Adhaeribacter arboris: one gene and its partner. The protein of the gene in region 2 binds, or shares a complex with, the protein of the main gene of each other region. Links are inferred from orthologs where the notes say so. Each region holds a gene or a part of one and is shown on either strand. Other genes may lie near its edges. The genes, in order: dinB and dnaN.

Evidence for each region.
Region 1: the proteins of dnaN (region 2) and dinB are in contact, whole or in part, in a solved structure (PDB 1OK7), measured with the Escherichia coli proteins. The link is inferred for Adhaeribacter arboris from one-to-one orthologs.

The regions. Positions count from the first base shown.
Region 1 is NZ_PYFT01000001.1:3,118,221-3,133,216, reverse strand. Bases 6,517-9,443 are described here. They hold dinB (DNA polymerase IV), read right to left. Parts: upstream 8,558-9,443; coding sequence 7,475-8,557; downstream 6,517-7,474. Other genes in these bases: AHMF7605_RS12970 (MutS family DNA mismatch repair protein), read left to right, coding at 8,892-9,443; AHMF7605_RS30940 (IspD/TarI family cytidylyltransferase), read left to right, coding at 6,933-7,265; AHMF7605_RS30945 (IspD/TarI family cytidylyltransferase), read left to right, coding at 6,583-6,891. Also shown: AHMF7605_RS13015 (lytic transglycosylase domain-containing protein), read right to left, coding at 1-928; AHMF7605_RS13010 (hypothetical protein), read right to left, coding at 1,044-1,496; AHMF7605_RS13005 (LOG family protein), read right to left, coding at 1,510-2,373; AHMF7605_RS13000 (hypothetical protein), read right to left, coding at 2,889-3,386; AHMF7605_RS12995 (hypothetical protein), read right to left, coding at 3,383-3,688; tRNA preQ1(34) S-adenosylmethionine ribosyltransferase-isomerase QueA, read left to right, coding at 5,441-6,487; more of AHMF7605_RS12970, read left to right, coding at 9,444-10,697; AHMF7605_RS12965 (hypothetical protein), read left to right, coding at 10,775-11,335; AHMF7605_RS12960 (hypothetical protein), read left to right, coding at 11,461-11,703; AHMF7605_RS12955 (SHOCT domain-containing protein), read left to right, coding at 11,786-12,838; AHMF7605_RS12950 (hypothetical protein), read right to left, coding at 13,211-14,344; recombinase RecA, read left to right, coding at 14,506-14,996. UniProt on the Escherichia coli protein: Poorly processive, error-prone DNA polymerase involved in translesion repair and untargeted mutagenesis. Copies undamaged DNA at stalled replication forks, which arise in vivo from mismatched or misaligned primer ends.
Region 2 is NZ_PYFT01000001.1:540,838-555,793, reverse strand. What follows is about bases 6,316-9,202. They hold dnaN (DNA polymerase III subunit beta), read right to left. Parts: upstream 8,378-9,202; coding sequence 7,253-8,377; downstream 6,316-7,252. Other genes in these bases: gldG (gliding motility-associated ABC transporter substrate-binding protein GldG), read right to left, coding at 8,582-9,202; gldC (gliding motility protein GldC), read right to left, coding at 6,648-6,992; AHMF7605_RS02275 (DUF4890 domain-containing protein), read left to right, coding at 6,316-6,539. In the rest of the region: AHMF7605_RS02305 (ABC transporter substrate-binding protein), read left to right, coding at 1-1,437; hemL (glutamate-1-semialdehyde 2,1-aminomutase), read left to right, coding at 1,466-2,761; AHMF7605_RS02295 (YIP1 family protein), read left to right, coding at 2,809-3,390; AHMF7605_RS02290 (Rpn family recombination-promoting nuclease/putative transposase), read left to right, coding at 3,531-4,418; AHMF7605_RS02285 (HepT-like ribonuclease domain-containing protein), read left to right, coding at 4,818-5,078; dcd (dCTP deaminase), read left to right, coding at 5,260-5,796; more of AHMF7605_RS02275, read left to right, coding at 6,057-6,315; more of gldG, read right to left, coding at 9,203-10,288; gliding motility-associated ABC transporter permease subunit GldF, read right to left, coding at 10,282-11,010; gliding motility-associated ABC transporter ATP-binding subunit GldA, read right to left, coding at 11,113-12,024; AHMF7605_RS02245 (SDR family oxidoreductase), read right to left, coding at 12,467-13,180; AHMF7605_RS02240 (MlaE family ABC transporter permease), read left to right, coding at 13,275-14,003; AHMF7605_RS02235 (ABC transporter ATP-binding protein), read left to right, coding at 14,201-14,956. UniProt on the Escherichia coli protein: Confers DNA tethering and processivity to DNA polymerases and other proteins. Acts as a clamp, forming a ring around DNA (a reaction catalyzed by the clamp-loading complex) which diffuses in an ATP-independent manner freely and bidirectionally along dsDNA.

The DNA of each region.
Region 1 (14,996 bases), 2.6 Mb from region 2 along the record:
GGCTACTTCTATAATCGCGGGTAGGGTTTACTATGGTTTGCGGAAGTTGCAGAGAGTAGATGGCCGTCGTATCGGCTACGGTTAATTTGTAACCTTTTAACCAGGGATTATGCAAGCGTAAAATTCTGTAATTTATACCTTGATTTAAGGCGAACTGCGGCAAATCTTCGATGGTAGCATTTATGGTTACCGGCCGAGTAGGTACCGAGGAGTAAACATCGGCCTGAAGTAAGTCAAAACCATAGCGTTTGGGGTTTTCCATGATTTCTTTTAAGGCCAGAATCCGGAACATATACCGCGAGGTTTCTTCGTTCAGGTACAAATCGTAGTAGGAGGTAACTTTTTGGGCTTTTAAGGCGGCCTGTAAACCGCCCATGCCCCGGTTGTAGGAGGCAGCGGCGTTGGTCCAGGAGCCAAAGCGCTGCCGGGCTTTTTTAAAATAATTACAGGCCGCAATGGTCGATTTCTCGAAATGATAACGCTCATCTACTTCATCGTTAATGGTAAGTTTTAACTCCCGGGCCGTAGAAGGCATAAACTGCCAGACTCCCACCGCACCCTTCGGAGAAATAACATTACCGAGTAAACTTTCGGCCAGGGCTACGTACTTAAAATCGGCGGGTAAACCATTGGCTTCGAGTACCCGTTCCAGTTCGGGTAAGGAGCGCTGCAAACGTTTTAAAGCGAGTAAAACATTGGAGTGAAAGTACGCATTCGATTGTAATTCCCGATCCAGGCGTTCGGCCACATCGGTTACTTCTAAGGGTACTGGCTCACCGGCGAAACTCATGGTTTTAGGGAGGGGGAAAGGCCGGTAGCTGTTCACACCCGTAAGAGCCGGAGTTACCTGCTGGCTGCATAAATTTACTACTCCTAACAAGCAAGCCAGAAAAAACAAGTATTTGAGGTAAGGAGTTGGCTGGGTCATGAGGAAGTTTTATTAAATTATAAATTGAATCACACAGCTAGTTGGGTGTAAGCTCTAATTACCTAACTCTCTTGTGTGAATAACGAGCAAGATGGTCTTGTTGCACATTTTACTATTAGGTGTAATATTCACCATCCCAAGGCTCGCTAAAAGCAATTGTAGAACTAGGCTGTAATTCAATCATTTGAATTTCATCATTTGGAATCAACCCAAAATCAATTCCGTCTATTTCTGTTTTAAATGGTTTTACTTCAATATCTTTAAATTCCAGCTTTCCTAATTCAGCTATTAATTCTTCCAGCAATTGATTGGTTTTGCCCGGCTGAATTTCACTTGTTTTGCCTGCGTACTTATATTTTGTCTCTATGGGATTCCCTTTTTTGTCAAAGAGGTAAACTAATGCATATTCAAGTCTCTCATCTTCCCAATTACCACTTGAAAAGCCATTAGGAAACACAAAAGTATCATAGCCAAAAAACAAAATTCCATTTTCTGTCTCTCCCAGATAATGCGTGTAATAATCTTCTTCACGCGTTATTGGTATTAATTCTGGATGCCAATTACTCACATTTTGTTTTTAATTAAAAATTTGGTGATAATAAATACTTGCCGTAAAAGTCATCGATTACTTTAACCGCATCGGTGGCATTGTCAACCAAGTGCACCAGGTTTAAATCTTCCGGGCTAATGTTATTCTCACTATGCAACATTACGTCTTCAATCCAATCGAATAAACCTTGCCAGTACTGTTTTCCCACCAGAATAATCGGGAATTTACCGATTTTCTTGGTTTGAATAAGTGTAATCGCTTCGAATAATTCGTCGAGGGTGCCAAAACCGCCAGGCATTACCACAAAACCTTGGGCGTATTTTACAAACATTACTTTACGCACGAAGAAATAATCAAAATCGAGAATTTTGTCGTGATCAATGTAGATATTATGCGATTGCTCAAACGGCAATTCAATGTTTAAACCCACCGATTTTCCCCCTTCGGAATGGGCACCTTTGTTACCTGCTTCCATAATACCCGGGCCACCGCCGGTAATTACCCCATACCCGTGGCGCACGAGCTTAGCGGCAATTTCTTCGGCTATTTTGTAATACGGGTTGTCGGGTTTGGTGCGAGCCGAGCCAAATATGGAAACACAGGGGCCAATGCGGGACAGTTTCTCAAAGCCTTCCACGAATTCGGCCATTACTTTAAAAATTTGCCATGAATCGGCAATCCGGATTTCGTTCCAATCTTTATCAACGAAGGCGCGTCGGATTTTACTGTCGTCGTCGGAAATTGTGCGGTTATCCTTTAGAGCTTGCTTTCGGGCTTCTTTTATGGATTTCGCTTTATTATCGTTAATCTCCGGCTGAATAATGGTTTGGCCACTGCCTTCGTTAACGGTTTCTTCGTGAAGTTTCGTTTTACTGGTTTTACGGAGTTTGGTCATAAGTAATTAAAAATCGGGCGCAACCTGCGGGCTGCGCAAACGTGATAAAATGAATGAATACTTTAAAATTTATTTTTACAGTATTTACTAACCGGCCGTGCGACTGCTTTTAGTACATCCAGGAGCAGACGGAGCCAATTTCTTTGAACTAGAATAACGGCGAAAAGTTACAGCCAGAAGTGTTATTAAATAGTTAGGCAGGATTTATATAAATACTGGATAAGAAATACCAAGCAGGTAAACAGTAGGTGCAGAGCATTACTACTTCGCCACTAGTTTCTATAATCAGGTAGGTATTTTCTAATTATCTAGCTAAATTATTTATTTGTAAAATCTTGGTCAGGATTTATTCTGTTTTCTACTTGTCTTCTCTTTCCTTATCAACCATTTTTCATTACAAATAGTGCTTTTGTCGGTTCTTACCAGCGAATGTTGTTAAAGGATTTACCGGAAATTTCTAGCGTAAAACAGCAGCTTTACAAAAGTATGTATTAACACTGGCACTAATTTTAAAATCAGGGCTTCAACTTATATTCACTTACAGCGTGTAAGCCCATGCGGTACGAAATTTCTAATTCCAACATTAAACCGGAAGCTTGTTTTAGATGAAAGAAAACGGGCCGTATAGCTCCGTGGAAGTTAAGATAATTATTTCGTAAAAGCGGACTGCCATAATAATAACCAACTTTATCTTTACCTATTTTGACTAAATAATTAGCCACTAAACCCGGACTGAATCCCTCTAATTGGGTCCATTCCTGGTCAGACTCATTCAGCTTGGGAGTAATGTTCTGAATGGCATAACATACTGCTAACTGTAAATTAAATTCACGGTGTTCTTGCTGAAAAATAAATTTATTCACTCCTACTCCCAACAGCATGGTTGGCGGAGCGCTGTTTTGGTCGCGGCTAGTAAAAAGGTGATATTCTTGTTTTAGTTTATTGCCGTAAAAGCTCATAATTAAACCACCACTAATTCCTTTTTTACCCGTAAACATCAGATCCATTTTCATGCCCCACCAACGCCTAAATGTTTGCCGGCATTACCCATAAATCCATTAAATACCCCGCCAAAAACTAAATCTACTCGCCTACCCGCCTTCCGGATGTATTCAAAATCTTCCAGGGTATATTCTTTATAACTTAGATTATTTGAAGGATAAAGCGGTTCTTCCCTGATTCTGTATTTGGGAAAGTTGAATTGCATGAAGTAAGGAGCATTTACCTTTACTCCGTCCACTGTTTTAGGATAAAAGCTTGGTATGGGAGTGCGTTTTAAGCTGTCTAGAATAGCTGCATCGCTTATACCATTCACTTCTTCCAGAATGGCGGTACCTACGGTATCAATGCTATAAATAAATTCGAGAGAAACTTTCTCTAATTACCTTCGCTGTTCTTTTGTAAAATCAATCTTGTAATACGCTAAAGCTAATTTCTGGAGGCCGCCTTTTGGTTGTGCACCCGTATTTAAACTATCAATAGTCTGGCTATGTACCGGAAGATAAAAAAGTAAACTAATGAAAATAAATAGTATTTGTTTCGGCATCGTTGTATTATCTTTTGCTTTTTTCTAAAGCACAAAGATAACACAGGTTTAAATATATTTTGAATTAAATATTTTAAGTTAAATATATTTAAACAAAGCAAAACTGCCAAATAATTAATTTTAAGGGATTATGAAGGATTACAAGCGTACTACTTCGAGCGGATGGCAATCACCGGATCGAGGTTAGAAGCCAGCACGGCCGGAATGATACCCGATAAAACGCCAATCACCACGGATACCCCCAAACCCAGCGATATATTAGCCAAGCTCAGCAAAAGTTTTAAAGCATCCTGCGGAATAAGCGTGATCAGGAAAACAATAAATATGCCTACTCCCCCCCGATTAAACTTAAAAAAACCGACTCGAACAAGAACTGAAAGAGAATAAAGTAATTTTTGGCGCCCAATGATTTTTGAATGCCGATGATGTTGGTTCGTTCTTTTACCGATACGAACATAATGTTGGCAATACCAAAGCCGCCTACCAAAATCGAAAAACCGCCGATAACCCAACCTGCTACCCCAATAACTTTAAATAAGCTGGAAATAGCTTCGGCCACCATTTCGGGCCGGTTTAAAGCAAAATTATCTTCTTGGCGGGGTCGCTGGCCGCGAATGTTGCGCATCACCCCTTTAATCTCGTATTCCAATTCCTGTAAGCCGGGGTCCGTGTCCAAGCCTTTTACGGCAATAGTGGGTTCCACGCCGCCGCGGCCAATGGAAAATAATTTACTAAAAGCACCGTACGGAATTATCGCGTTTTTGTCATTAGTGGGCGCTCCGAGCATGTTTTCGCCTTGTTTTTCCATTACTCCGATTACCGTAAATTTTTGTCCTTTTATTCGGATGGGTTTGCCAATGGCCACTTGGTTTCGGAACAAATTTTCGGCAATAGTAGCGCCAATAATAATTACGTTACGGGCCGCATCAATTTCCTGGGTAGTAAAATAACGTCCTTCGGCGGTGGGCATATCCGAAACCAAATTATACGCGTACGACACTCCCATTAAATTAATGCCGGTAATGTTGTTGTTGCGGTATTTTAAAGTATTATTGCCGGTATCCCAAAAAATAGCTACTCCCTGCGCATTTTCTAAGTATCTTTCTAAAAGTTTAAATTCGCGGATGCTAGGTGCCGGTCGCTGGAAATACTTCCACCACGGATATTCTTCGTTCGCAAACGACCACGGCCATTTTTGTACGTAGATTACATTATTACCTAAAAAATTCATGCTGTTACGAATGCTGCGCTCCAGCGAATCAACAATGGTAAATACCGAGATAATGGCAAAAATACCAATGGTAACGCCGAGCAGCGAAAGAATAGTGCGTAACAAATTAGATTTTAAAGCTTGCCAGGCAAACCGAAAACTTTCCAGAATAAGCCGCAGGTAAATCATTAGCTGATAGAGCTTTTAGAAGTAATTTTTCTAAAAATACTAATAATTGCCGCAAACCTACTAACTTTGCGCCTCGTTTTTAAAATTTAATACCGTAATATTAGATAGTATAATTAGTAAATATGAAGCTCTCTGAATTTAAATTTGACTTGCCCGCTAATCTTTTGGCCATGCACCCGGCCAAAGAACGCGACGAAGCCCGCATGCTAGTGGTTCACCGTGATAGCGGCAAGATGGAACATAAAATATTTAAAGATATTTTAAATTATTTTAATGACGGCGACGCTATGGTAATTAATGATACCAAAGTGTTTCCGGCCCGGATGTACGGTAACAAAGAAAAAACCGGTGCCAAAATAGAAGTATTTTTACTGCGGGAGTTAAATAAAGACATTCACTTGTGGGATGTTTTAGTAGATCCGGCCCGCAAAATCCGGGTAGGTAATAAATTATATTTTGGCGAAAGTGATTTGGTAGCGGAAGTAATTGACAATACCACCTCGCGGGGGCGTACCATTAAATTTTTGTTCGATGGTACCGACGAAGAATTTTATAAAACCATTAATGAATTAGGCGAAACTCCCCTGCCCAAATACATTAAGCGCGAAGCGCAACCCGAAGATCGCGAACGCTATCAAACCGTTTATGCCAAGCACGTTGGTGCCGTAGCTGCTCCCACTGCCGGTCTTCATTTTACAAAAGAAGTTTTAAAACGCCTGGAGTTTAAAGGCGTAAATGTAACTCCCGTTACCTTGCACGTGGGTTTAGGAACTTTCCGCCCGGTAGACGTAGAAGATTTGACGAAGCATAAAATGGACTCGGAAAGTTTTATTGTTCCCGAGGAAACCGCGCTCTTAGTAAACCAAGCGCTGGATAATAAAAAACGGGTATGCTCGATAGGTACTACTACTTTGCGGGCGCTGGAATCGTCGGTATCGGCCAACGGCCGCTTGAAGCCGAATGAGGGTTGGACCGATAAGTTTATTTTTCCGCCGCACGATTTCCGGATTGCGAATGCTCTGCTTACTAACTTCCACATGCCCGAGTCTACCTTACTCATGATGACCGCCGCTTTTGGTGGTTACGAATTGATTATGGAAGCCTACAATGTAGCCGTAAAAGAAAAATATAACTTCTTCAGCTACGGCGATGCCATGTTGATTGTTTAATGCGTTAGTAGTTAGATACTAACAAACAGATTCTAAAAGTTTAACCCGCTGGACATTTAGTACCGGCGGGTTTTTTGTTTGTTTATATTTGCATTATGTCAGGTATAACTTCTGAATACGCTATTCTGGTGGCCGGCGGCTCGGGCACCCGCATGCAAAGTCAAGTGCCTAAACAGTTTATTTCTATCGGTGGACAACCCATTTTAATGCACACCATTAAAAGGTTTTTTGCCTATAATGCACAGATAAGGTTGATTTTGGTGTTACCGACCGAGCAGATTTTGCTCTGGCAGCAACTTTGCGCCGAACACGCTTTTTTCTTACCGCACCAGGTAGTAACGGGTGGAAATTCCCGGTTTGCTTCCGTTAAGAATGGTTTAGCCGTTATTTCGGGGGAGGGGTAGTCGCCGTTCACGATGGCGTTCGTCCGTTTGCTCCGGTTTCCATTATCCGGGAAGCCTTTGCGGTAGCCACCAAAAAAGGAAATGCGGTAGTGGCCGTGCCTTTAAAAGAATCTATCCGGATAGTAAGTGAAAATGGCAGTGAAGCACTCGACCGCAATCAGTACCGGCTCGTGCAAACACCCCAATGTTTCCAACTTTCTTTGCTCCGCCAAGCTTACCAGTTACCAGAAGAATCCTCTTTCACCGATGATGCCTCGGTAGTAGAACGGTTAGGCGAAAAGATTTATCTGGTACCCGGAGCTTACGAAAACCTGAAAATTACTACCCCCGAAGATTTATTATGGGCCGAAAGTTTTTTGCGGTTAGGCAACTAGAAGCGCGGATTAAACGGATTACGCGAATTTTTTATCATATAAAATTATAAACTATCTTTTTAGAAAAATAAGGTGAAGAAATAGAAAATTGGGTAAGAAAAAGGATAATTCAAGCTGTTAACCTTTCTCTTTTAAAAGCCATTCTTTTATCATAAAACTATTTCAAAATATAATCTGCGAAATCCGAGTAATCCGCAAAAATCCGCGATTCAGAAATCAAAAGTAAGCTGATGGGAGGCAGGCTGATCCTGCGGATAAAGTAAATTTGAAACCGAGATGCCTAGTAACCGCACCGGAAACAGCGGCAGGGCTGGAGTACGGAGCAATTCGCGGGAAATTGTAAATAATGCGTCGGCGGAGTTTAGGTAATTAAGTAGGGTTTTACTGCGAGTTTGGAGGGTAAAATCGAAATACTTTAGCTTTACAGTTACGGTTTTAGCCGAAGTTTGCAAGCGAGCCATGTCTTGGGCTACTTCCTGCGCCAGAAAATGTAATCGCTCCAGTAAATCTTCTTCTTCCACTAAATCTACGTCGAAAGTGCGCTCGGCCCCAATGGATTTACGAATGCGATGCGGTTGTACGGGCCGGTCGTCTTGCACGCGGGCAATGCGATAATAATAAAGACCGGTTTTGCCGAAATGCCGGACCAATTCTTCTTCGGAGCGTTCCCGTAAATCGGCACCGGTGTTGATGCCCAATTGCTGCATTTTAGCGGCCGTTACTTTGCCAATACCGTGAAATTTATCAATGGATAAACTGGCTACTAAAGCATCAGCTTTATCGGGCGTAACAAGGGTAAAACCGTTTGGTTTGTTCAGGTCGGAGGCAATTTTAGCCAGAAACTTATTGAAAGATACTCCAGCTGAAGCCGTAAGACCTGTTTCCGCCAGAATGGTAGCCTTTATTTCTTTCGCGATAATAGTGGCTGAAGGCATACCTATTTTGTTTTCCGTTACATCAAGGTAGGCTTCGTCGAGGGAAAGAGGTTCTACCAAGTCGGTATAACGGTAAAAAATCTCGCGAATCTGACGTGATACGGCGCTGTATACGTCAAACCGGGGCTTTATAAAAATTAATTGCGGGCATTTCTGAGCCGCTATGCGCGAAGCTAAAGCCGAATGTACCCCAAATTTGCGGGCTTCGTAACTGGCTGCCGCTACCACCCCGCGCGCCCGGGAGCCTCCCACGGCCACGGGTTTTCCGCGTAATTCCGGGTGGTCGCGCTGCTCCACCGACGCAAAAAATGCATCCATATCAATATGAATAATTTTCCGGATAGCAGAACTCAAAATTAATTAATGTAGCGGGTTTGAATAAGTAAATATAAGCTACAATTAGATTACAAAAGAATTTGCCTCTGTGTTTTGCCAGTAATTTTAATTAATGATGGGCTAAAAAGTTTAAAATAGAGGCAACCGAGGAAGAGCATCTGGAATCTATAAGTTAAACTTTAGAGCAACGAGAAATTAGCCTTAAATTTTCTAAAATAATGTTTCTAATTACAACCTGTTAATCAAGGCTTAATAAAAACAATTCTACGAAAGTATTTACCCGGAAGAACTTTCCCTTGTTGCTCGGTTTCTTTCGCGAAAGTGTTGTTACTTTGTGCGCAAAACAATCTCCGGAATGATACAGCCATTACCGCCCGAAATTTTTAAAAATTTAGCCGAAGAAAATAGAAAACAAGAACTGCTTTATAAAAACAAATGCAGCCAGGTTGGTTGGTTGCGGCTAACATTATTTATTGCGGGAGTAAGTACTGTTATTTATTTGTTCCGGCAAGATTTAAATTCTGCGGCCTGGGTAAGTTTACTTTTATTTTACATTGTATTTATAGTAGTAATGCGCTGGCACCAGCGGCTCCGGTATACCCAGCACCATCATAGTTTTTTAAAACGGATTAATAACGAAGAAACGGATCGGTTGCAAGGTAAATTATTAGCTTTTGATGCCGGCGAACGTTACGCTAATCCGCAACATTTATACACCTCCGATTTAGATATTTTTGGGAAGCATTCTTTGTTTCAGTTATTAATCCGGGCCGTAACTTTTATTGGTAAAGATAAACTGGCTAACTGGTTACAAACTCCCGCTAAGGCAGAGGTAATTCTGGAACGGCAAGCGGCCGTAGCCGAATTAGCTCCTCAACTCTCCTGGCGGCAAGAGCTACAGGCTAAAGCCATGCATTACAAACAAGACCGGCAGGATTCTTCGTCTTTCTTCGAATGGTTACACGCCCCGGATTTTTACCGCAATAAACTCTGGCTGAAAATCTTAATTTTTGTTTTACCTGCCTTAACCTTCGGAACAGTTATAGCCTGGTGGCTGGATGAGATAAGTGGTTATTTCGTGATTGGGTTAATGTTGGTCCAGTATGTATTAAATATTCGTTATGCCCTTTTCCGGGAACAATACTACGAGCAAAGCAGCGGCATGTACGAAATACTCAAAAGTTATACTGTCCTGCTCACGCACATCGAAACGCATTCGTTTCAAGCTAAAAAATTAGTGGAACTGCAACAACAACTGCGCATTAAACAAAAAACGGCCTCGGAATATTTTAACGAGTTAGCTTCTATTATTGAATACATTTCGGCCCGTTTAAATGTGTACATGAATCTGCTGCTGAACAGTACCTTAATGTGGGATTATTTCTGGATGTACCGGCTGGAAAAATGGAAAAAAACCATGGCTACTAACCTGGAACCCGTTTTACAAGTAGTGGCGGAAACCGAAACCCTGGCGAGCTTGGCGGCATTTCAATACGCAAACCCTTCGTATACACTGCCTGAGTTAAGTCCGCAAGCATTTGAGGTGCAAGCCGAAGAGTTGGGGCATCCGCTTATTTTTGTAGTTAACCGCGTTACTAATAATTTATCTATGGCGGGACCAGGACAAACCTTGATTATTACGGGTTCTAACATGTCGGGTAAAAGTACATTCCTGCGAACGGTAGCCATTAATTTGGTACTAGCCTTTGCCGGATCAGCGGTTTGTGCCCGGCGTTTCCGCGCGTTTCCGGCCCAGGTGTATACCGCTATGCGTACCGAAGATAACCTGGCCGAAAGTACTTCCTCGTTTTACGCCGAACTAAAACGTTTAAAAATGCTGATTGATTTAACGGCTACCGGCACGGCTATTTATTATTTTCTGGATGAGATTTTAAAAGGAACCAATTCCCGCGACCGACACTTGGGAGCGCAAGCTTTAATCCGCCAATTGCATCAGCAAAATGCTTCGGGTTTAGTTTCCACCCACGATTTAGAGTTGGGAAATATGGAAGAAGAAAATCCCGATTATATTCAAAATTATTCGTTTAACAGCACCATTGAGGAAGATAAAATTTTATTCGATTATAAGTTGCATCCTGGGGTTTGTAATAGCTTTAATGCCAGTAAATTAATGCAGCAAATGGGCATTCAAATGGAATAAAATTAAAAATTAAGATTGCTACTGTTTCCATTCTGGTTATGCTAACCAATTAAAAGAACTTTCTAATTATACGAATTATGGCTAAAGTTTTAGGGTTACTCGCCATTGGGTTATTTTTTGGCAATACAATTTGCTTTAGCCAAACTGCTGATTCTACCCAGGTTTTATCACCGGAGAAAACGACTTCCGCCGAGGTAAAGTATTATTTGGTATTAGATAAACCAGGCAAAGTAAGCCGCATCCGTTTTTACACGGGTAATAAAATTAATTTTAAGTTAACCGGGGAAAAACAGCGTTATTCGGGGCAAATTACCAACATTAAAAAGTATTCTATAGTTATGTGGGATGCGGAAATTCCGTTGCGGGATATTCGGAAGATACGAATGGCAAGTACCAGTACGGTTTCTTCCGGGGTTCAGTTTTTAGGCCGTCTTCTGAAAAATGGCGGTTTATTTTTCTCGGTAGTGGGAGGGGGGAATTACCTGTTAGATAAAGAGCCGGGCGATAACACGTTAACTTTTTTAAAATACACGTTGGGCGCTTTCGTGGCTGGGCAATTGTTAACGCATACCAGCCGTAGCCGAACCTACAAAATCAACGAAAATCACCGACTAAAAACCATCGAACAGTTCTGGTAGCGGAAGGTAGTAGATTTTACGTTTGAGAAATATTGAGTAAATAAAAATAGTAGCAGATAGTTCCGGTAATTAGTACAAGCTTTGTAAACGTACCACGTATAACCTAAAACTTAATACTTATTAAAATGCGCGTAGTTGCTGAAATACCTCATGCCTCATTTAAAATAACTGTTTTTTCCTGGAACGGGAAATACCTTATTAAACTGGAAAGAGGGCCCTATGAACAAACTTATAAAATAAGCGAGATGGATGTGCTGGGCGATGAAGGCTTGAAGCAAATTCTCGATGAAACTTTTATAAACGAAGCCGTAGGCTTGTTTCAGCAGATGCACCAAAACTTAATGGCCGCCCAAGAGCGGGCAGAATAAAGAATCGTTTTTAGATCGATTGTGTATCTGAAAAAAGATTATTACTCGTAAAAGCTATTATACGAACGGAAATTTAAAAAACATGAATAACGAAAATTCCACGATCCGATCGCTGAACGAACTTAAAACATTATTCGACTCGGGTGCCATTACGGCGGAGGAATACGATGCACTTAAGAAACGCATTATTTTTGGCAACTCTACTCCCGAATCGCCAGCAACGGAACCAGTAGCGCCGGTCGTATCTTCTTCGCCGCAATCGGTAAATCCCATTGAGACTAAAGTAATTTATCCTACCCGTCCGGAAACTCCCGAACCACCCGTAGCAACCCCGCCGGTTGTAGAACAAAATACCTATGACGAAGAAGGTGAGTCGCCGATGGGGGTAAAACCCGTTCCTAAAAAGGACTGGCTATTAATTTCGTTGGCTGTTTTAGGAGCTTTGTTATTACTGGGTTTGCTGGCGTATCAATTCTTTAATAAACCCCAATCGGAACGTTTAACCAGTAAATCGGGACCGGACACCGAAGAGGTAATACCCGCTGATGTTACCCAGGAAGATTCTCCTGTTGATTCAACGGCCACTTTCACCGACCGCGCCGATCGAATTCCGGTGGCCGGTGCCGATAGTACGGCTACTACGCCGACTGCTTCTGCTCCGGAATCTGCTAATGAGGTTGTAACAACACCTGCGGAAGCATCTAATACTGCCCCTACGGGATTGCTAACCGATAAAGATGAAGTTATCCGGAAGGCTCAGGAACAGTTAAATGCTTATTACAATGATATGCAGTCGGCGCCTTTTGAAGCAGCTAATTATTTTGCTCCGCAAGTGGAACGGTACTATACTTTAACGAACACTACTCCGGCAGCCATAAACGAAAATATAAATACGTACCACTTTCCGGAATTTTTAAACGGGCAAAGCAGCATTCAGGAAGGTTCTATGGCAGTAGTTAGTATTGGTAATAATAGTTACGAACTAACTTACCTGGAAAACGGATCGGCGTTCCGGAAATCAAAAAATCAAAAACAAGAAACAAAGGCAGCCGTGCGCGTTCGCTTTAACCCGGATTTTAAAATAACCTATTTCCGGCAAGAACAACTCCTAGAAAACCGGTTTATTACGGAGTAAGTAGAAAGTTTTACGTTATAGGTTACACGTTTCCAGAGATGTATTCCTCCGTTACTTACGTAAATTCAGGGTAGTTTACTTTGAGTTCCTCCTTAATCAAACAAAAGGAACTGTTAATATTCTTATTCTATTATTTGGCAAAACAGTAACAAGAATAAATTACCCCAGTTTGGCTATAGAGGGCCTTCTAAGGTTCCAGTCTCGACGCCTGTTGGGATTCCGACGTTAGGAGGAAAGATAGCTTAGACCGCCCGAGAGAGCCAAACGAGGCCCGTCGGCCACGAGGCAATCAGGGTACTCTTAAAACTGCGTCAGAACCATTGCCTGGAAACTTGAAAAGTCTCCAAAGAACTAAAGTTAACTTTAAACAATCTATTGCTTTACCTTACTAACAAATAAATCCGTGTTGTAGTGAATATAAAAGCCGTTGGAAAACTCAAATTTTGGGTTCTGAAAATCGTATATCGGCTCGAAACGGATAGATAAAAACAAGTTATCCAGCAGCTTAATATCCGTTATAATACGTAGAATCAATAATTCTCGGTCTGGTTCCAAGTAACTAGGATGCAGAAACGACGTGGTGGCCGACTGAAATAAACGTCCGCCTTTTTCAGCTACGTAATCTTGTCCGTGCCAATAGCTGAGCATTACGTTAGCTAACTTGGTTTGTACGCCCGCGTTTAAATACAAGCCGTGGCCTTGCTCAAACGCTAATTGCGGCACATTCGAAAATTCTTTATTTACCACGTAATAGTTTTTGGTATAAAGGCTTTGCCAGAATGTAGTGTGCAGTTTTTTCTCCAGATTAAAGCCGGTAGTCCCGTTAAAAACGGTAAGTAAAGGCAAGTCGCTGGAATCAATCTGGCCACCTTTGTGCTGAGCGGTAAATTGCACGGGTAAACCCAATCGCCAGCCATTCTCGGTTTGCCATAAGGTATGTTCCAGTGTTAAACCGCCGGCAATTTCTTCCCGGAACGGATCGCGGGGGTAAATCATGCGCTCCCAGTCAATCCAAGCATCGAGTTTGGTGCGATCGCGGGTTAAAAGAAACTGAACGCCGGTTTCTAAGTTATCATTAATTACTTTCTCAAAATCGTAGAGTGGTTCAATATAGCCGTGGTTTAAATTTCCTTCGAGGTTGCCAAACAGCAAAGCATAATTCTTCTTTTGCACTTTTAAAGTAAAGGTGGGGCGTATTTGCGTAAATCGGTTATTACCGAAATCTTGCCAGAGAAAAACGCCTCCTTCCAGCCGCACAAATTCTGCCGGAAAGTAAACCAGCTTTGGATTTAAGTGATAGCCGAATAAAGTATACCCATCGGCAATAGCGTTAAAATATTCGTTGTTACGCGTAAATCCAAAAGCATTCAGGCCAATCCGGAAGTTTTGGTTATATTCGGGTTTTACCGCCAAACGGTATTCAAGAGCTGAATTGTCTAATTGGGCGTATACTTGGCTGACTATCAGTAAGCTGAGAAGAAAAGAAAAAAACGGGTATTTATACATAAAATAGTGCAGGTAAATGGCACAAAAAGCGACTGTAATCTGTTTAAATGAAACCTTCCTAATAGCGAAAAAGCAGGGCAATATACCCCTCGAAATGCTTGCAAGTTGGCGCAAAAAATCTTAATTTCACCTAAAAATAAGCAATTATTAAAACCACTAATATGAGTGCAAACAACGAAAAATTAAAAGCTCTCCAGTTAACCATGGACAAACTCGACAAAACCTTTGGTAAAGGTACTGTTATGAGATTGAGCGATAATAAAGTAGAAGATATTCCGGCTATCTCCACAGGCTCCCTTGGACTGGATATTGCTTTAGGAATCGGGGGCCTGCCCCGGGGCCGCGTTGTAGAGATATACGGTCCGGAATCGTCCGGTAAAACAACCTTAACCTTACATTGTATTGCCGAAGCACAAAAGAAAGGTGGCTTAGCGGCTTTTATTGACGCCGAACATGCTTTCGACCGCGCCTACGCCGAGAAATTGGGTATTGATACCACTAACTTACTTATCTCGCAGCCCGATAATGGGGAACAAGCCTTAGAAATTGCCGATCATTTAATATCTTCCGGCGCTATTGATATTATTGTTATTGACTCCGTGGCTGCGCTGGTACCAAAAGGCGAACTGGAAGGTGATATGGGCGACAGCAA
Region 2 (14,956 bases):
GCTAGTCAAAAATTAAATTTGCTCAAAAATGCTTATTCCTCCTGGCCTAACTTAGCCGAAGCAATATTTCTAGAGGCCAACATTGCTTTTGAACAGAAAGATTACGAACGGGCCCTTTCTATTCTGGAAAGCATTAAAGAAAAAAGTTTAACGACGGATGCTACTGCCATGGAATACAATTATCTGAATCAAATTTCAGATAAAACTATGCTTCAAAATTTATTGAATAAGTACAACGACGATAAAGTACTCGCCCAGGTGTATGCGAACAAGCTAATAGCCGGTTGGTATACCGCTGCAGATAAAGAAACTCTGGAAAATCTGGTAAAAAAGTTTAAGCTGGATAAAAGTAAATTCGACCCAAATAGTCTGGTTGGCGCTAAAAAAAATAATTTTAATGTAGCTGTGCTTCTACCCTTTCCGCAAACTGAAGCGGAAGCAAAAGCGCGTCGGAACCAATTTGTTACTGATTTTTACGCCGGCATGCTCTTGGCTCAAGATTCTTTAGCCATACAGCAAATTCAGCTTAATTTATTTACCTACGACGCTCCCGCCGATACCAACAAAATAAAAGCTACTCTGCAAATGCCCGAGTTGGCCAGCATGGATTTAATTGTGGGTCCGGTTTATAAATCAGCTAACAAAATTATCTCTCAGTTTACCCGGCAGCATAATCTTAATAGCATTAACCCTCTTTCCGAAGATTTAAGTTTGGTTAAAACCAGTCCTAACTTGTATTTATTTGAATCTTCGGTTACTACTCGGGCCAGGCAAAGTGCCGCTTTTGCTTACCAGAATTTTCCGGTTAAAAACACCATTATTCTGGCCGAAACAACTAAAGAAGATACATCTTTTGCCAATGCCTATAAACGCGAGTTTGAGCGGTTGGGCGGAAAAATTACACTGTATAAGAGATTTAATCCTAAAATTACCTCGGCGGCTACCCTGCTATCTGCTATTGATTTAACCACAATCGGACATTTGCTGCTGTTATCGAATACGCCTTCGGTAGCCATATCCACTCTAAGCCAATTAGCCCTCACGGATGCTACCATTCCTGTTATTACCTATCCTTCCTGGTTAAACGTGAATCAGATATCCTTAAATCAATTCGATAATCGTAATATTTATTTTATCTATCCTAAATTTATTGATAATACTCTTCCCGGGCCGCAGCAATTCCGGCGTAAGTACGCGGCGCGGTTTAACGTGCCGCCTTCCATTTATGCTTACTCCGGCTTCGAAATGCTGTATTATTTTGGACAAATACTACAGAAGTATGGCCGTCAATTTAACAGTGGTTTGCAGAACGAAGGACCTGTTTCGGGCGTTGTATTTCAGGGGATAGGATACGCAGGGGCTCAGGACAACCAATACGTGCCCTTATTAAAAATGGAGAACCTGCAGCTAAACGTGGTTAATCCCATTTTCCGATAAATAGAAAAATAGTGCAAAAGCATTTCTCATGATTCAGAAAAGTTCAAATTTATTTCAGCGGGCTCAGCAAGTAATTCCGGGTGGGGTTAATTCGCCGGTGCGGGCTTTCAAAGCCGTGGGAGGCAACCCCCTATTTATGGCCTCCGCCAAAGGCCCTTATCTTTTTGATGAAGATGGCAACCAATACCTGGATTTTATTAATTCCTGGGGTCCGATGATTCTGGGCCATGCCTGTGAAACGGTAGAGAAAGCCGTACAAGATGCTTTAGGTAAATCTTTTTCGTTTGGTGCTCCTACCCGCCGCGAAGTAGAGATGGCGGAATTGATTGTTCAAATGGTACCTTCGTTAGAGAAAGTGCGCATGGTAAATTCTGGTACCGAAGCAACTATGTCGGCAATCCGGGTAGCTCGCGGGTTTACCGGCAAAGATAAAATTATCAAGTTTGAAGGTTGCTACCACGGCCACGGCGATTCTTTTTTGATTTCGGCGGGCAGCGGCGCAATTACCTTGGGTGTGCCGGATAGCCCGGGCGTTACCAAAGGCGTGGCGCAGGATACGATAACTGTACCATTTAATAACCTGGCAGCCGTAAAAGTTGCTGTTGAAGCCAATGCCGGTCAGATTGCTGCTATTATTCTGGAACCGGTGGTCGGCAATATGGGCCTGGTACCGCCGGTTAAAGGTTTTCTACAAGGTTTGCGCGACCTATGTACCCAGCAAAATATAGTTTTAATTTTTGACGAAGTAATGACCGGGTTCCGGTTAGCCAAAGGGGGCGCCCAGGAGTTGTACAACGTACTGCCGGATATGACTACTTTAGGGAAGATAATTGGCGGCGGCATGCCCGTTGGGGCATACGGTGGAAAAAAAGAAATTATGGACTGCGTAGCTCCGGCCGGGCCGGTGTACCAGGCGGGAACTCTTTCGGGTAATCCAATTGCCATGGCGGCTGGTTTTGCCATGCTCACGTATTTAAACGAACATCCCGAAGTTTACGCTTATTTGGAGAACCTGACGAGCAAACTGGTAGAAGGCATGCAGGCTAATCTGGCGAAACTAAATTTAGCTTATACCATCAACCGGGTAGGTTCCATGTTCAGCATTTTCTTTACGCCCGACCCGGTTACCGATTTTGAATCGGCGAAACAATCCGACTTGGCTTTGTTTGGGCAATATTTTAACAGTATGCTGCGTCAAGGCATTTACCTGGCACCTTCCCAATTCGAATCTTTGTTTGTATCCATCGCCTTAACGGATAAACTGGCCGATCAATACATTGCGGCTAATTTAGCTGCTCTCCAGGTAATTCACCAATTAGCTTAGCAGTTATTCCATTTATCTAGAAGTTAACGTTGATATCTAATAATTTAATGAGTCAAATTGTAGATAATTCAAATATAAGTATTGAAGAAGCACTTCAAGAAAATGTCCGTTGGGGAAAGACAATATGGTTCTTCACCTTGCAAGGTGTATTCGCCTACTTTACCTTAAAGCAAGACTATTTTCTTGCCTTAAAAATTGACTTGCCGCCACTTATCATATCGCTTATAGTTATTGGTTTTCTGTATGGTTGTGTGTCTAATTTTATCATGTGCTATTTTGTTAAGCTCACAGGCAAATTCTTTAATACAGAAGGTTCCTATAAAAATATCTTGAAAGCTTTTAGTCTTGCATACTTGCCTCATTTGTATACTGTTGCTCTGATAGTCTTATATTTGACAATTGCCCACTTTTTCGAAAGTAGTATCATTCAAGAAAACATGATAGCTCTCATTGTAATAATGCCTGTGTTGAAGATTGCAATTGGAATCTTGGCTATTTGGACGCTTGTACGTTTGGTAAAAAACTTAACGGTAGTTCAGAACATAACTGTGGGTAGGGCAATTCTTAATTTTTTAGCAGCATCAGTACTGTACGTACCAATTTACTATCTTCTAGTAATGGAGTGGTAAGAATCACAAAAGCTAACCAGGCATAAAAGCCATACTTTGACCATGCCTCGTTCGCCTTTTATACCAGGCCGTTAATCCACATTTGAGAACCAGAAACAGTCTGCCAGAAAACCTGTATCTTTGGATAAAAGTTGTCCTTAATGACTGAATTTACAGAAAGATATATAAATCCATTTACCGATTACGGTTTTAAGAAACTGTTCGGGGAAGAACCGAACAAAGACCTGCTTCTTGACTTCTTAAACGTGCTCTTAAAAGAAGAACAAGGAGAAATAAAAAATTTAACGTACCTGAAAAGCGAACATTTAGGAAGCAGCGAATTAGATAGAAAAGCTATTTTCGACCTTTATTGTGAGAATGAAAGAGGCGAGAAGTTTATTGTGGAACTACAAAAAACCAAACAAAACTTCTTTAAAGACCGAACCGTTTATTATTCTACTTTCCCAATAAGAGAACAAGCTAAACGGGCCGACTGGAACTATGAATTAAAAGCGGTTTATACCATAGCCTTGCTGGACTTCGTTTTTGACGAAGATGAAAATGATCCGGCTAAATTCCGGTACGACATCAAGTTAACCGATACGGAAACCAAAGAAGTATTTTACGATAAGCTTACTTTTATTTACCTTGAAATGCCTAAATTCAACAAGACCGTTGAGGAACTGGACACCCGATTCGACAAGTGGTTGTATGTGATCCGTAACCTCAACCGTTTAAACAAAGTACCCGATAAGTTACGGGAACGTATTTTTGAGAAGCTCTTTGAAACAGCAGAAATAGCCCGGTTCACGCCGGAACAGGTTCGTTCTTATGAAGATAGTTTGAAATATTACCGGGACATGAAAAACTCACTGGATACGGCAAGGGAAGAAGGACTATTAGAGGGAATAGAAAAAGGAATAGAGAAAGGAATAGAGAAAGTTGCCCAAAACATGCTGAAAAAAGGGATTCCGTTTGAGGTAATTGCTGAAACTACGGGGTTGACAGAACAGCAGATAGAAACGTTGAAAAAGAAAAACGAGGGGTAACAACACCTAGGGTGCATTAAAAAAGCGCCCAGACCTGTTCGGCTAGGCATCATGTTAAATGAAATAAAAGTTTTATAGGCATGCTAGTTTGACTGCAAAAGATTGAGAAACAAAACCGAAAGAAATCAAACCTTATCTAAAGGATAAATTTTAAGGAAAGGAAGTTGGCTATTTTGGCTTATTTGCCGAGAACAAGCAAACAGAAGAAAGTGACATACATATTCCGGTCGGTTATTCTACCATTCCCGCACGAGGATTTTTCGCCTGAGAAAAATATCTAGAAAAATGTTTTTCACATAAAGATTGACTTAGTTACTAATCCAGCGTTGAGCAGCCTGGTAAAGTACATGGACTAAACATAAAAATTACATTTTATATCTGGTAGACCTTCAAACTTCTATGCTCCGCTTGCAGGAATACTTAGCAGAACATGAGGCTAATTCTTTCCAAGGAAATTACAGAACTCTGGATGCCGTAATTAAAAAATTTGAAGCAATAGGCCAAACGATTAAAAATTTGGCAGAAGAAGTAATAACCAGCTATCCAGACACTCCCTGGGAGGAAATGTGCAGATTAAGAAACAGAATCAGCCTTGCGTATTTTGGAGTTGATATTAAATCATTTGGCGCATTGCTATCAGTTACCTTTCTCATAATTTAGACCAGATAAACGAAATCCGCAAGATAGAAAAAGCCCTAATGCGCAATAAAAGTTAAAAAATTTAGGCAGTAGCTATGCCATTGCATGGTTAAGCGTGACAAAGCAAAAGTCAGCTAGATTATTATCTAACTACCATTCGGTAAATATTTATTATTTTTAAGCTTGATTTGCAAGCACCACCATGATATTAACCGATAAAGAAATACTAGCCGAAATGGCTAAAGGGAATATTCTCATTCAACCTTACGATCGTAATTGCCTCGGCACCAATTCCTACGATGTTCATTTAGGCAAGCACCTAGCTACCTATAAAGATGATATTATTGATGCCCGGAAACACAATGAAATCATTCATTTTGATATTCCGGAAACGGGTTATGTTTTGCAACCTCATACACTTTATCTAGGAGTTACTCAAGAATATACCGAATCGCACGCGCACGTACCTTTCTTGGAGGGAAAATCAAGTGTGGGCCGGTTAGGTATAGATATACACGCTACCGCCGGTAAAGGCGACGTAGGTTTCTGTAATACCTGGACCCTGGAAATTTCAGTTACCCAACCCGTACGGATTTACGCCGGCATGCCAATCGGGCAATTAATTTACTTCGAAGTTAAAGGCGATATTGAAAATTTTTACAATAAAAAATCCAACGCCAAGTATACTACCCGCACCGATTTACCCGTGGAGTCCATGATGTGGAAGAACAAATTTTAAAAAGGCAAAAACCAGATTTTATAGTTTAGAAGCAGCTTTTCTTTCTAATGAAGCTGCTTTTTTCTTTTTCTCTTTTTTAAAACACCTGCTGCCTAGTTGATACCGGCTTCATTTCGTTTTGCTTCAGCCCTAAAACTTATTACTTTGTTTATCAACATCCCGGCTTAATTTTCGTTTAGTAATAACAGAAGGACACTACTCAAAGCAATTGAGTGTTCTTGTTTCTAACCCGAAAATTTTTAAGTTTAACTATTGTAGCTATGAAAAAATTTTGGATGATGACCTTTCTACTTTGGGCTTCCGTTTTTGGAGTTCAAGCGCAAAGGCAAGATAAAACAGAAACAATTAAAGAACGGGCCGACCGGCTTTCGGACCAAATGATCCGGGAATTGCGTCTGAATAACTTCCAGGCGAAGCGGTTACGGGAAATAAACCAGGAAAAAGTGAGTAAGATGGTGGAGATTGAACAAAAATACGCGAACAATCCCAGCTTAGCAGAAAAGAACTGCCAGGGAGTTTGTCGGGAACGCGACAAAGAATTAGAAAACTTCTTGAGTTTAGACCAATACGGTCAATATTACGGTAACCGGTCAGAATTTTATAAATACGATAAAGATTTTGCGAAAAGCCTGGGTTTGTCTAAATCGAAAAAGACAAGTAATCCTTTAAGCAAATCAATTGGGAATAATTCTACCAACACCACAGCATCGGACCCGGTTTTAAGACCAGCAATTAATCGGTAAAATTAAATAAGTAGTCATTGGTTACTAGTTGTTCGTTGTTAGAATAGAAAAACACTACTTTAACTAAAAATAAAAGCCCCACTGAAAAGCGGGGCTTTTATTTTTAGCTTAAGCATTTGGTTGATTTTTTTGCTCGTCGTCCACGTGCTTCATTAGTTCTTCGCACAAATTTTTCATTTTTTGTGCCATGGCGTTATCGTTGGTAGCGCGTTGTAAACTTTCGGCCATAGCGCCAATCGTATCTATGTAAAAATATTTCATCTCCTCTACGGGCATATCTTTCGTCCAAAGGTCAATTTTCATGGTACCGGCTTCGTTGCGATCCCAGAGAGCAATATTGATAGCTTTGGCAAAATGAATAGTATCTCCGGCATCCGTTGCCCGCCACGAAATAGCTTCCGGAACGTGTTGATCATCCAGGGCAATACTAAAATATATTTCTGATTTTTTCATGGATCTGGTGGTAATTAAAATATCTTAGAAGTAAGTATTGGTCTTTTAATAGAATTTTCCGGGCAAAGGTAAGGCTTCAACCGGTTTTTGTAAATTGTTCCCGAAAAATATTCCCGTTATTTAACAGCTTACATTTGCTTAAATCATAAATAACAAAAAAGGGAAGTGATTAACTTCCCTTCCTATTTTATTAAAAATTTTAATTGCTATTGTCGGTACTTAATCTTTCCGTACTACTTCAACCTAAAACTAAAAACTAATTAAACGTAGTTATTTAACATTACCGGCATTACCAACATTAATATATTTTCGTTATCGTCGTTATTGGTTGGCATGAGCAAACCGGCCCGGTTGGGAGTAGAAAGTTCTAAGTTTACTTCGTCGGAATCAATATTGTTGAGCATCTCCAGCAAGAACTTAGCATTAAAGCCAATTTCCATGTCTTCCCCTTCGTATTGGCAAGCCAAACGCTCGTTGGCTTCGTTGGAGAAATCTAAGTCTTCGGCGGAAATCTGCAGTTCACTGCCCGCTAATTTTAAACGTACCTGGTGCGTGGTTTTATTCGAGTAAATGGAAATTCGTTTAACCGAACTTAATAAATCATACCGGTCAATATTCAGCTTATTCGGGTTTTTCATCGGAATTACGTTTTCGTAATCCGGATAACGTTCATCAATTAAGCGACAAACCAACCGTATATTGTCGAAACTAAAGGAGGCATTGGAACTATTAAATTCTACCCGCACCGAAGTAGGTTCGGCGGGTAAAGTAGATTTAAGCAAAGTAAAAGCCTTCCGGGGAATAATAATAGAAGCCGAATCGCCGGGAGCAACATCGTTCCGGCGGTAGCGCAGTAAACGGTGTCCATCGGTAGCCACAAAAGTTATATTGCTATCGGTAAGCTGCACAAAGATACCCGTCATAGCCGGGCGAAGTTCGTCGGTGCTTACCGCAAAAATAGTTTTATTGATGGCGCGGGCTAATACATTAGAAGGCACCTCGATGGAACTTTGGCTTTTTACGGCCGGCACTTTCGGAAAATCAGTAGCGTTTTCGCCGGAAAGCTTGTATCGTCCGTTGGCCGAGCTTAATTCAATGGTGTACGTTTCTTCGTCGAGGGTGAAAGTAACGGGTTGATCGGGTAAATTTTTAAGGGTTTCGAGCAATATTCGGGCAGGAGCAGCAATCCGGCCATTTTCTTTAGCTTCTACGTGTAACTCCGTAATCATGGAAGTTTCTAAATCAGAAGCGGTAATTGTTAACGTACCATCCTGAATCTCAAAGAGAAAATTTTCTAAAATTGGGACTACCGGGTTATTGGCTACTACCCCGTTTATGCTCTGTAGCTGTTTTAATAAAGCGGAAGACGATACAATAAATTTCATTACTTTTTGGCTGAAGTGGTGAAACAAAGTTAGAAATAATTAGAGTTTTTCCTACCGCAAAAGCAGGATTGTGGAAATCTTTTGTAGCGTTTTCCTTCTTCTGCAAACCTTAGTTTCTTCCCGAAGAAGCTTTCCGGCGGCTAGTATTTTTACTATTTACTTGGCTTTAAACTGCTTCATTAGCCGGAAGGAAGGAAAGCTTAATCACAGGCGGGCGTACTTGCGCTGACGGCGGTAATATTTACCAATGCCAAAAAACACCAGTAAAATTAATGGCCCTACTAAATTAAGAATTTGCCAGCGCTGACGTTCTTCTTTTATCCGAATTCGGTCGAGCGGCCGCAAAGTAATTTGTTTAGAACGAACATTAATTAATCCGGATTCATCAAGCAGGTATTCTACTGCGTTCATCACCAAATCCTTATTGGCAAAGCGGGTACGCATAAACCGATCGTAACCCAATTCGTAGGGTTGGTTGTTTTTCGGGTTCACTTCGTTCCGGATTAAATCACCATCAGAAAAAACAATTATTGTAGTGGGTTTACCGGTAGTAACCCCGGGTGAAGTATTGGCCGGCAAACCAGCTGGCAAAGGCCGATTAGTGAATAAAGAGGGAAAATTACCTTCGAGTAAATACCCGACTGCTTGCGGTCCCTTGTTATACAAAGATGGTTTTATGTTAACCCGCGCTTCGTTTAAACTAACAGTTATTGGCGGGGCTAAAATTTTAGTGTAACGCGAGGTAAATAGTAAGGGCGTTTTCCGGATACTTTTTACCCGTACACTATCCATCGTACTCAAGAATTTTCCATAAACGGCATCCAAATTTCGGGTAAGTGGATGCTGACTAAAAGTATTAATTAGCGGAAAGTAGCGCCAGTTCATTAATTGGGTTTGGGGTTGGTTCCCGTATCGCCCGGTTACTACCGGAATTTGCCCTGAATTTATATCCTGCACTAAATTGGCATTTACCCGCACCCCGTACTTAAACAATAAATCATCGAGGTTCAGGTTGTAAGGCAAAGCAAAATAGCCTTGCGGCCGGATACTATCCAATGCAACGTTAATAGCATCTAGAAAAAAGAGTGCTTTACCGCCCTGCATGATAAATTGGTCTAATTTATACTTTTCTACTTCCCTGAAAGGTCGTACCGGGCGGGCTACTATTAGAGCGCTTAACGATTGCAGACTGGGTACTTTATTTAAATCTACCCGGTAAACATCGTAATATTTTTGCAGCGAAGTGATAAAATCAGCAGCTTCCAGGTTGTTAAGTTCGCCATGGCCATCTACCAGACCAATGCGTTTCCGGTTAGTACTGGCTAGTTTCCGAATAGCCGAAGCTAGTTCAAATTCTAACCCTTCAATGGATTGATTTAACCGCTCATCCGGCGAAGCCGCCTGATTGCCTTTCAGCAGCATAACGGGTTCCTCTTTTCCGGCCGCCGTTACAATGGCTCCCGGAAAAACCAGCTTTTCTACTTTCTTGTCCCCTTCCATGGCAAACAAATTAGTTGGTTGAATACCCTTTAAAGCCAGGTTGGTATACAGCTGATTTCGTTTTTTTAAGTCGGTACCCGCACTTGGGTCAATGAAGGAGTAAGAAAAATTAGAGGAATAAATCCGTAATTCTTCTAAAGTTTCACGAACGGCCGCTTGCAAGCGTTTAAAACCCGTTGGAAATTCCCCCGCTAAGTAGACATCTACGTGTACCGGTTGGGGCAAATTCTGCAATAATCGGCGGGTAGCCGGCGCCATGGTATAGCGTTTATCTTCGGTTAAATCATAGCGATAAAAATAAAATCCCGATAAAAAATTTAGAAGAATAATCAATCCGGTTAATACCAGATATTGGGTAATATCCCGGCTTTTCCGAGTTTTGGTAGCAGAGTTATTTTGTTCCGTTACCATTTTCGGCTCTCCATAATTAATTTTGTAGCCAGTAGAAACAAGGCGGCAACGCTCACAAAATAAAGCACATCACGGGAGTCAATTAAACCTTTGCTCAAGGCATTGTAGTGAAAAGATATCCCTAACTGACTAATAAGGTAAGAAGTAGTGCCCCACATATCAATGGCCGCCAAGGAGTCAAACCCCGCGTAAACCAAAAAACAGAAAAAAACAGCCACAATAAAAGCTACGATTTGATTTTCGGTTAAGGCCGAAGCAAAAACGCCGATAGCGGTAAAAATGCCCGCTAAAAAAATCATTCCCAAGTACGAACCCGCCACCGCTGCCGAATCAATGTTACCGGCCGGATTGCCTAACGTATGCACCGAATAATAATAAATTAAAGTGGGCAACAAAGCTAAAACTGCCAAACCAAGGCAAGCCAGAAATTTGCCTAAAATTATATCCAGGTCGGTGATAGGTTTCGTAAGCAGCAATTCGATGGTACCCGATTTCTTTTCTTCGGCGAAAGTACGCATGGTTATGGCCGGAATTAAAAACAGAAACATCCAAGGAGCAATATTAAAGAGAGTGGACATATCAGCATAGCCGTAATCCAGCACGCTGCTATCCGGAAATACCCACATAAAAAGGCCTGTTGCCAGCAGGAAAACCCCAATGACCATGTAGGCAATCATAGAATTTAAAAAGGAATTTATTTCTTTACGCAGAACGGCGAACATGGCTTTTTTAATTATGAATTAGAAATTATTAGTCTACACTTTTACCCACAAATGCTTATTTTCTAATTTTTAATTCATAAATTCTAATTTTCATCATCTAATTTATTTAGTTAACGATTGAAATATCTTTTCGAGCGATTGTTCTTCCTGGCGAAGACCGATTAAGCTCCATTTGTGCTCGGCGGCTAAGGCAAAAACAGCCGAACGGACATCCGCTTTTTTAGGGGATTTTAAGCGGTAAGTAAAGTTAACCATTTGCTCTACTTCCTGGATGCCTGGTATCTGTTGTAAAAAACTAACTTCAATGGGACTCTCAAATTCGGCTATCGTTATTATCTCTTCTTGATTCAGATTATTCAAGCGGGAGACTGCACTATCGGCCACTACTTTACCTTTATTTATGATAACGACCCGGTCGCAAATGGCTGAAACTTCCTGCATAATGTGGGTCGAAAACAAGACCGTTTTTTCCTGGCCCACTTTTTTAATCAAGGCTCTTATCTCGGTTATTTGATTGGGGTCCAGACCAGTAGTAGGTTCATCTAAAATTAAAACTTGAGGATCGTGCAGGAGCGCTTGAGCTAACCCTACCCTTTGCCGGTATCCTTTGGATAGCGAACCAATTTTCTTGTGGCGCTCAACAGTAAGCCCACACAAAGCAATCATTTGTTGCACCCGGTTATTTAATTCCCCCCGTTTTAACCCATAGAGTTGCCCAATAAAAACCAGGTATTCCGACACGTACATATCCAGGTAAAGCGGATTATGTTCCGGTAAATAGCCCACATGCCGGCGCACTTCCAAAGGCGCTTCTTGCACATCGAAACCATTAATGGTAATGGTACCCGAACTGGGCGGTAAATAACCAGTCGCAATTTTCATGGTAGTGGATTTACCCGCTCCGTTGGGGCCTAAAAATCCCAACACCTGACCCGGACTAACTGTAAATGAAATATTATCTACAGCTCGCTGAGCGCCAAACAACTTAGTCAAATTCTTTACTTCAACCGACATACACCCAAATTTTCATCATTCTAAAAACTTGATTTAGTTATTACTTAATTTCTCATCTACGGTTGCTTTAAAAGCCCGCTCAAATTTATAATTCAGAATACTTTAAGTAGGTTTTAAATTAATTTCTCCTGTTTTAAATACTTATACAGGAACGATTAATAAGCAAAAATCATATAAGTAACCTTAATTACTAGTATGCTTTTACACTTTGCTTTGAAGGTAAAATAACCAAGCTATCCTAATGACCCAACAAAATAGATTTTAGAATTCATATTGTTAAGGAAGTAAATATAAAAAGTAGGTAGCTCTTTCTCCAAATTTGGCGAAGCACAGAGTACTATTTGATCAATAAAAATTCATTTTAAAATTTTCATTTAAACCACACATCGAAGTAAGTATCAATAAATTGAGTTTTCATACTTAAATATTAAATTTAAAACAATTATGACTCTATGTCGCCTAATTGCGGCCGGATTAGCAGCTCTTCTACTACCGCCGAATCCGATAACTGATACGCAGCAAAAACAGCGTTAGCAACATCACTGGGGCGGATAAACCGGGAGGGTGGCAGATCTACCCCTTCCCAGCTAGCGGTTAAAGTAGCCCCGGGCAAAACGGCCGTTACTTTTACATTATGTTCTTTTAGTTCTTCTCGCAATACTTTGGTCATGCCGTATAAGGCAAATTTAGAAATGCAATAAGAACCTCCGTTAGTATAAGGCGTAATACTGGCCGTGGAGCACATATTAAAAATATGCCCACTGCGCCGTTTAATCATTTCACCTACCAGCGATTTTGTAACAAAATAGGCGCTGAAAAGGTTAGTTTCTATCATGTGGCGCAGAACGGTATCGGGCTCTTCGTGAATTTTGCCCGGCAAAAATACCCCGGTATTATTTACCAGTACATCTATTTTCACTTTAAGAGAATGCACGTAGTCCAGAAAGTTTTGTAGCGCCAATGAATCGCTGAGATCGGCAGCCCGGTAAAACACCTTACTGAAGGTATATTTTTGCTGCAGGTCTAATTTTAATTTTTTTAATTCAGTTTCCTTGCGCGAACAAGTAATAATATGAAAGCCTTCGGCAGCAAATCGCTCAATAATTGCCCGGCCAATACCTTTGGTGCCGCCAGTAACCAATATATATTTTTGCATAGGTGTACGATAGTTTTATAAATTTCCACGTAATATAGTCAATTGTAAATCGCTTTGGCAGTTTTAACTAACTGCATACACTTAAAACCTCACTATGAGAACCTTTGGTAATTTTTTACTTTTTATAGGCAGTCTTTTTTCCCGGGGCGAAGCATTCCGGATTTTATTTAACCGTACAATCGACGAGGCCATATTAATCGGCATTAACTCTATTGTTATTGTCGCCATTGTTTCAACTTTTATTGGCGCCGTAACCTGCGTGCAGGTAGCTTACAACCTAACCAATGCCCTCATTCCGCGCTCCACCATTGGGTTTATGGTGCGGGAAATGACCATTCTGGAATTAGCCCCCACCATTACCTCTATTGTGTTAGCCGGAAAAGTAGGCTCTAATATAGCGGGGGGTTTGGGCACCATGAAAATTACGGACCAGGTGGATGCGTTAGAAGTAATGGGTATAAATGCGGCTTCGTATCTGGTTTTACCTAAAATTATTGCTTCGCTTATCATGTTTCCCTTGCTCGTTATTGTCGCCATGACGTTATCCATTGGGGGAGGTTACATTGCTGGTACGGCCACGGGCGCTTTAACGGCCACCGAGTACATTGAAGGGATTCGGGATGCGTTTGTGCCGTATAACATTGTATTTTCATTAATAAAATCGGTAGTATTTGCCTTTCTGATTGCTTCTATTTCTTCTTATGAAGGTTACTATACCAAAGGGGGAGCCTTAGAAGTAGGCGCCTCCAGTACCAAGGCGGTAACTAAAAGCATTATTGCGGTATTAATCGCCGATTTTGTGCTGGCTAAACTGTTGCTGTAAGTTGCAAGTTATTAGTTAGAAAGTTGAAAGGTTGAAAAGTTTGAAGGTTAAATATAAAAAAGTTGAAAAGGTACTACTACGTTTTACGTAATTACGCAGCGTAGTACGCTTGCAATCATGAATTACACAACTACTCATACACACATTCACTCATTCACTCATTCAATAATAGAATCAGTGGACTATGGACTAAAAACATGATCGAAGTACATAATATTCATAAATCCTTTAATGGTACGAAAGTATTAAATGGCATTACCGGCGTTTTTGAGGCAGGTAAAACTAATTTATTACTGGGCGCGAGTGGTACCGGTAAAAGTGTGTTGTTGCAATGCATTGTGGGCTTAATAAAACCGGATATTGGCAGTATAACGTACGATGGCAAAGTATTTACCAATAATAAATTGGATCTGCGGCAGGAAATAAGACGTAAAATTGGTATGCTATTCCAGGGAGGAGCATTATTTGACTCTATGACGGTAGAAGAAAACGTAGAATTTCCGCTGCGGATGCAAAGCTCCATGACCAAAGAAGAACGGCGCGATCGGGTGAATTTTTGTTTAAAACGGGTAGGTCTGGAAAATGCGGGTAAAAAAATGCCCTCCGAAATTAGCGGGGGGATGAAAAAACGCGTGGGCATTGCGCGGGCTATTGCCCCTAACGCCAAATATCTTTTCTGCGACGAACCTAACTCCGGTTTAGACCCCTTGACCTCGATTAAAATCGACGAACTGATTTACGAAATAACCAAAGAATTTGACATTACCACCGTAGTAGTAACCCACGACATGAACTCGGTAATGGAAATTGGAGATCATATCATGTACATGTATAAAGGCAATAAAGTTTGGGAAGGCACCAAAGACGATATCATGAATACCAATATTAAAGAACTAAACGAATTTATTTTTGCCAGCAGCTTAATGCGCGCGGCCAAGAAAGTGGACGAAGAG